DNA from 2 places in the Bradyrhizobium sp. WU425 genome. Region 2 is predicted to be linked to the other one. Evidence: predicted binding sites of a transcription regulator. Region 2 holds the regulator's gene; the other holds the start of a gene.

Region 1 (3,415 bases), 100 kb from region 2:
TAGGCGGCGCGGATGCCCTGCCGTCCGAGGATGACGCCGCCGGTCGGGAAGTCGGGTCCCGGCACGATGTTGATGAGCTCGTCGATGGTGAGCGCGGGGTTGTCGATCAGCGCGACGCAGGCGTCGATGACCTCGCCGAGATTGTGCGGCGGGATGTTGGTCGCCATGCCGACCGCGATGCCGCCGGCGCCGTTGACGAGAAGGTTCGGGAACTTGGCTGGCAAGACCGACGGTTCGGTCTCGTTGTTGTCGTAGTTCGGCTGGAAGTCGACCGTGTCCTTGTCGATGTCGGCCAGCAGAGCCAGCGCCGCCTTCGTCAATCGGGCTTCGGTATAACGATAGGCAGCCGGGGGATCGCCGTCGACCGAGCCGAAATTGCCCTGGCCGTCGATCAGCGGCACGCGCATGGAGAAGTCCTGCGCCATCCGGACCATGGCGTCGTAGATCGACTGGTCGCCATGCGGATGATATTTACCGATGACGTCACCGACCACGCGGGCGGACTTGACGTACTTCTTGTCCGGCGTGTGCCCCTGCTCGTTCATCGAGTACAGGATGCGGCGATGCACCGGCTTCAGGCCATCGCGGGCGTCAGGCAGCGCCCGCGCCACGATCACGCTCATGGCGTAGTCGAGATAGGACTTCTTCATCTCCTCGAAGATGGAGACGGGGCGAATATCCGAGGGTTGCGCCGGCTGGTCGCCGGGCTTGTCGTCGTCGTCAGCCAAGGGGAAATCCGGTGAGGTTTTATCTGGGAATCATATAGCGCATCGAGCCTCTGATAACCACCCTCGCGGCGTTCTGGGAAGCGCTTTTTCCGCCTATTTTTCCAACAACTTAAGCCCTTGCGAGCGGTGTCTCGGACAGCACTCGCATCGGCCTTGCAAAATCGCCGCTCACGCGTGGAAAGCCGCGCGGTGAGCTTGCCGCGTCGGCGCGTTTGCCAAGCCGCAATCCGAGCTCACCCCAAACATGAAGCGGGCCCGGAAATGCCGAGCCCGTCCTGTCGATTAGTGGGATGTTCTGACATGAGATGAGAAGCGCCGCCCATCCGGCCGGGCGTCCGCATCAGGCGCCGCGTTCTTGGAGCGGAATCGCTCAGAACGGGATATCGTCGTCCATGTCGCTGTTGCGGCCACCGCCGCCGGCGGCAACAGGGCGCCGCGGCGCGCTGCTGACCGGACCGGAGGAGCCGAAATCGCCGCCCGGCTCGTCGCCGAAGCTGCCGCCTCCGCCACCGCCGCTACGACCGTCCAGCATCGTCAAGGTCGAGTTGAACCCCTGCAGCACGACTTCGGTCGAGTACTTTTCGACACCGCTCTGGTCGGTCCATTTGCGGGTCTGGAGCGCACCCTCGACGTAAATCTTGGCGCCCTTCTTCAGATACTGTTCGGCGACCTTGCAGAGCCCTTCATTAAAGATCACGACGCGGTGCCACTCGGTCTTTTCCTTGCGCTCGCCAGTCGCCTTGTCGCGCCACGTCTCCGAGGTCGCGACGCTCAGATTGGCGATCGGCCGCCCGTCCTGGGTGCGGCGGATTTCAGGATCCTTGCCGAGATTTCCAACCAGAATGACCTTGTTGACGCTTCCCGCCATCTCCGCTCTCCGCTCCGAATGCCACTGAATTCAAGAAGGCCGGTCCGCTCCCGCGTTCCGCCGTGCCTGTTGAGGCGACCCTATACGCTCGCCGAACACTTGCGGACGACGATCAGGCCGTCACCCTTCCGGTTATCCCCACATATAGCATCGACCTCCGGTTCGTTCCAGATTTGTTCTTGGCGAAGACAGATCTGAAGGCGTGGGATCGATCGGCCAAATGTGTTGCGGAAAGGCACACGTCGATTGGAACCTTTGTAGGTTCCCAAAAATGGAAGAAAGAACTTAACATTCAGCAAGTTATGGGTACTCGCACTGCCCCGGTATTGTTGCATTTGGGAGACGGACTCTGCCGCTCCGTAGAGCTACGGTTGCCTCGGACTTAGTTCATATGGGCCCTCGCGCCTGATCAGCCGCTTCGGGGACATAAGAAGCGGACGAAACCTGGGGAGACTGGCAATGAATAAGCTTCTTATTTGTACAATCGGTGCAGTGGCGATGGGCTTGTCGGCTCCCGCAAGCGCGGCGGACATGGCCGCGCGTCCCTACACCAAAGCCCCGCCGCCGGCGGTTGCCGCCATCTACGACTGGAGCGGCTTCTACATCGGCATCAACGGCGGCGGTGGCTCCAGCCACAAGTGCTGGGACTTCGTCACGCCCGCGACCGGCGTTCTCGTCGGCGAAGGCTGTCACAATGCAACAGGGGGCACCGTCGGCGGCCAGATCGGCTATCGCTGGCAGTCCGCCAATTGGGTGTTCGGTCTGGAAGGCCAGGGCAACTGGGCTGATTTCCGGGGCGACAACGTGAGCACCCTCTTCCCTGGTACCGCTTTGGTGACGGGTGATCGCAACCGTTCCCGCATCGACGCTTTCGGTCTCATCACCGGTCAGGTCGGTTACGCCTGGAACAACGTGCTGCTTTACGTGAAGGGCGGCGCCGCCGTCGTCGGTGACAAGTACGACATCTACGCTGCTGCGGGTACGCCCGGCGCGGGCGCGCTGTTGGCTTCGGCCCGGGAGACTCGCTGGGGTGGCACGGTCGGGGCCGGTCTGGAATTCGGCTTCGCCCCGAACTGGTCGCTGGGCTTTGAGTACGACCACATCTTCCTTGGCGATCGCACGATCGGCTTCACAACGCCCGCGGGTGCGGTATTCGGCAGCGACCGGATTCGCCAGGACGTAGACATGGGCCTGGTGCGCTTGAACTATCGCTGGGGCGGTCCGGCCATCGCAAGGTACTGATCGCGCTGGACATATCGCACTTCGAAGGCCGGCCTTGCGCCGGCCTTTTGCTGTGCAGTCCTCCGATATTAATCGGTCAATAACCGTTCCGTTTTCCGACCGTTGTTGCTTTTGAGTGACACAACTTGCGGCTTCACTGGTGTAAGTACGGCATCAGTTGGGCAAGTGAGTCCGATGCCCTCCCTATCGTGGAAGGCACAATCAGAAACTGGGACTGGGATTAGTTGAAAATGAAAAAGGTTTTGTTGGCTTCGGCCTGTTTGTTCGCTCTCGCCGCCCCGGCTTCGGCCGCTGATCTCGCGGCGCGCCCCTACACCAAGGCCCCGGTGGCCATGGCTTCGGTCTACAACTGGACCGGCTTCTACCTCGGTATCGTCGGTGGCGGCGCTTGGGAAAATTCCTCGACCGACCCGAAGATGAAGGGCGGCTTCGTCGGCGGTACTGCCGGCTACAACTGGCAGACCGGCAATGTCGTGCTCGGCGTCGAGGCCGATGGTTCCTGGGCTGATGTCAGCGCGTCGGTCACCGGCCCCGTTGCCGTCCCCGGCTTCGGCCTCGTCAGCACCACCCTCAGCTC
Region 2 (3,415 bases):
CACCGGCAGTTGCAGCACCGTCGCGCGCTGGCCTTCGACGAGCTGCGTCACCAGCACGTATTTGCCGTCGGGGAATTCGATCGCATCATGATGGCGGTCGGGAACGTGCGGATCGATCTTGCCGAACTTGCCCACGCGGGAATTGATGGTGCGCGTCCAGATCCAGCGATTGTCGTAGCGGACGTCGTCGGCGAAGGCGAGCTCCGTCCCCGGCAGCAGGCAGACGGCAACAGACGGATCGGCTGCAGAGGCGAAGCCGCGCGTCGAGGTGCCGCGGAAGCTTGTCGTGACGATCGTCTCGCCGACTTCGGCGGGGCGCGACGCGACGGCATGTAGGCTGTAGTCACACATCGGGTGCTCCTCATGCTGGGATAGCAACCCGCGTCTCTTATCGAGGCGCAGGCCTCTATCAGAGTGGAAGCACGAACGCTCTGCTTGGTTGTGGGCAAATCTGCGGCTGGCTTCCGCAAGCCGCGATCACATTATCTTTCCCGAATTCAATAGGAACAAAGCTCGCCGCGATGCATTCGGGAGGCGCGTACGCGAACATTGCCAACTTGGCTGCAACGGCCGAACTTGACCGCTGGTCGCTGTTTCCTCGAACAACCGAGCCGCGAAGCGGTGCTGCTTGAAGCGGTGCTGCTTCGTCGGCGTGGCGAGGAGCCAGCGTTGGAGGAGGGGCCGGATAGTCTGTGCAGAACCAGAAAGGCTATCCAGCCGGAGCGGACGATGATCCGCTCCAATCTCTGACCGGCGATGCCGATCGGAAGCGCGCGAGGCGCCAAGCACCTCCGGCATGAAGTGCTTCCGATATGAAGTACTGCCGATAGAAAGACTCCCGGTATCAGTACTTCCGGTAAAGCCCGATCAGCTTGCCCTGAATCTTCACCCGGTTGGGCGGCAGGATGCGGACCTCATAGGCCGCGTTGGCGGGCTCGAGCGCGATCGAGGCGCCGCGACGGCGGAAGCGCTTCAGCGTCGCTTCCTCGTCGTCGATCAGCGCCACCACGATGTCGCCGGTATCGGCGCTCTCGTTGCGCTGGATCAGGGCCATGTCGCCGTCGAGAATGCCGGCTTCGACCATCGAGTCGCCGCGCACTTCCAGCGCGTAATGCTCGCCCGAGCCGAGCATGTCAGGCGGTACGCTGATAGTATGGCTGCGGGTCTGCAACGCCTCGATCGGCGTGCCGGCCGCGATGCGGCCCATCACCGGCACCGCGACGGGACGTTCGCCCTCGTCAGCGGGCAGGCTCGCGCTCGCACGCACCTTGCCGAGATTGCCCTCGATGACGCTCGGCGTGAAGCCGCGGCGGCTGCCAGCGGCTGCCTGGAGCTCCGGCAGCTTGATGACTTCAATCGCACGGGCGCGGTTGGGCAGGCGTCGGATGAAGCCACGCTCCTCGAGCGCCGTGATCAGGCGATGGATGCCCGACTTCGAGCGCAGATCGAGCGCATCCTTCATCTCGTCGAAGGAGGGCGGCACGCCGCTTTCCTTCAGACGTTCACTGATGAACCGCAGAAGCTCGTATTGTTTGCGCGTTAACATCTCGACCAAAGTCCCCCGGTTGATGTCGTCCGATTCCGAGACGCTGAATTCGGCCATAAGCCGCTGCATGCTCGAAACAAATCATGAACAGACACTATATGTTCGATACATGTTCCGCAACTGCTTAATTTACCGTGAACAGAGCAAAGTGCGCGGAACGCGCGTTGCGGGGGCGCTCAGACGGGGAGCCGCAACACTTCGCAAGCCGTGCCGGCTTCGGCCTTCGGCGCGAATGGTGCGCGGACGAGAAGTACCTGTGCTGCAGCGAGATTCGCAAGCAGCGAAGAGTCCTGATGATTGACGGGAACAACGACGCGTGTGCCATCGTCACGCTCCTCAAGATGCGCGCGCAGATAGTCCTCGCGCTGGTCGTTGGCGCCGACGTCGCGGCCGAGCACGGCGCGTTCACGGCGATGGTGAATCACTGAACGGCCCGACAGGGCGCGAATCAGCGGCACCATGAACAGGAAAGCGCACACGTAGGACGATACGGGATTGCCCGGCAGGCCGATCACACCCATTGCGCCGAGTCGCCCGTGCATCATTGGCTTGCCTGGCCGCATCGCGATCTTCCAGAACGCCATCGCGATGCCTTCGTCCCGCAGTGCCTGCTGGACCAGATCGTGGTCGCCGACCGATGCGCCGCCGGTCGTGATCAGGACGTCGGCGCCGCTCTCGCGGGCGCGGCGGATGCCGGCGGTGGTCGCCTCCAGCGTGTCGGCGGCAATACCGAGGTCGATGGTCTCGGCGCCCTCGCTGCGGGCGAGCGCGTGCAGGGCGTAGCCGTTGGAATAGACGATCTGGCCGTGGCCGGGCGTGGTGCCCGGCATCACCAGCTCGTCGCCGGTGGCGAGAATCGCGACTTTCGGACGCCTGACAACGGCAAGGTGCGGATGATTCATCCCGGCGGCGAGCGCGAGGTCTCGCTCGGTCAAACGGCTTCCCTTGCGCAGGAGCACGTCGCCCTCGCGGAAATCGACGCCGGCGGGGCGGATGTGCCGGCCGGCGATTGCGGCTTCCTTGATCGTGATCCGCTTGCCGGCGGCGACCGTGTCCTCCTGGATCACGACGGCGTCCGCGCCAAAGGGAACGACGCCGCCGGTGAAGATCCGCACGGCCTCGCCGGCTCCGACCGTCCCCTCGAACGGTCGGCCCGCTGCGACTTCGCCGATGACGGTGAGCTCCGAATCGATCGTCGCGGCATCGGCCGCGCGCACCGCGTAGCCGTCCATCGCCGACATCGCCTGCGGCGGCTGCGTGCGCCGCGCCACGACGTCACGCGCGAGCACGCGATGGTAGGCCTCGTCGAGGGAAATCATTTCTTCCGGCAGCGGCTCTGCACCCGCCAGCACCGCGGCAAGCGCGTCAGAAACCGGCATCAAGGCCACGGCGAAAACTCCTGCTCGGCACGTTCGGGCGAATGTTCCGCACGTCTTCTAGCCGAGCGCAGGCGCAGAGGCAAAAGCGGCTGAGCAGGCACAGTCATCCCGCCCCTTCACATTGTTCCGGAAGGCAGGATCAAGCGCGTCGCGGCATGATCCGAAGGAGGTCACAGATCGGCAGGAGAGTGGTCATGGAAGCGACGAAAATCATGGCAAGGCGAGAACGCGCCATGGCCTGAATCGATCAGCTCCCTGCCTGCCCGGGAGTTACGTCGGGCGCCTTGGATCCCTGATCCTTGTCGGGCAGCGGGTCGGCTTGGGATTTCAGGTCGGCGGCCTTGCTCACAAGCTTGGCGGAAAGGTCCGAATCTGAAGTTGTCCTCGCGAATTCAAGAAGAAGAGAGGCCTGCTTGGTGAGGTAGGTTTTGCCCAGCACGATGATGCATCCGTCCGTAGAAGTCCCAACGGACTCTAAGAGTCCGGAAGG

Evidence for each region. Region 2 encodes LexA, which represses DNA repair genes until DNA is damaged. Its sites were predicted from a motif close to TGTTCNNNNTGTGTTCNG; they were not measured.
Region 1: a site for LexA is predicted at 1,760-1,777, ahead of BcanWU425_RS20340 (single-stranded DNA-binding protein). Genes of this name have one in related genera too.

Annotation. Positions count from the first base shown of each region.
Region 1 is NZ_CP088089.1:4,186,636-4,190,050, reverse strand. It holds gene gyrA (DNA gyrase subunit A) at 1-728, opposite strand, end outside; gene BcanWU425_RS20340 (single-stranded DNA-binding protein) at 1,099-1,596, opposite strand; gene BcanWU425_RS20335 (outer membrane protein) at 2,056-2,838, shown strand; gene BcanWU425_RS20330 (outer membrane protein) at 3,069-3,415, shown strand, end outside.
Region 2 is NZ_CP088089.1:4,083,765-4,087,179, forward strand. It holds gene BcanWU425_RS19825 (hypothetical protein) at 1-351, opposite strand, end outside; gene lexA (transcriptional repressor LexA) at 845-1,546, opposite strand; gene BcanWU425_RS19835 (molybdopterin molybdotransferase MoeA) at 1,723-2,934, opposite strand; gene BcanWU425_RS19840 (hypothetical protein) at 3,173-3,364, opposite strand.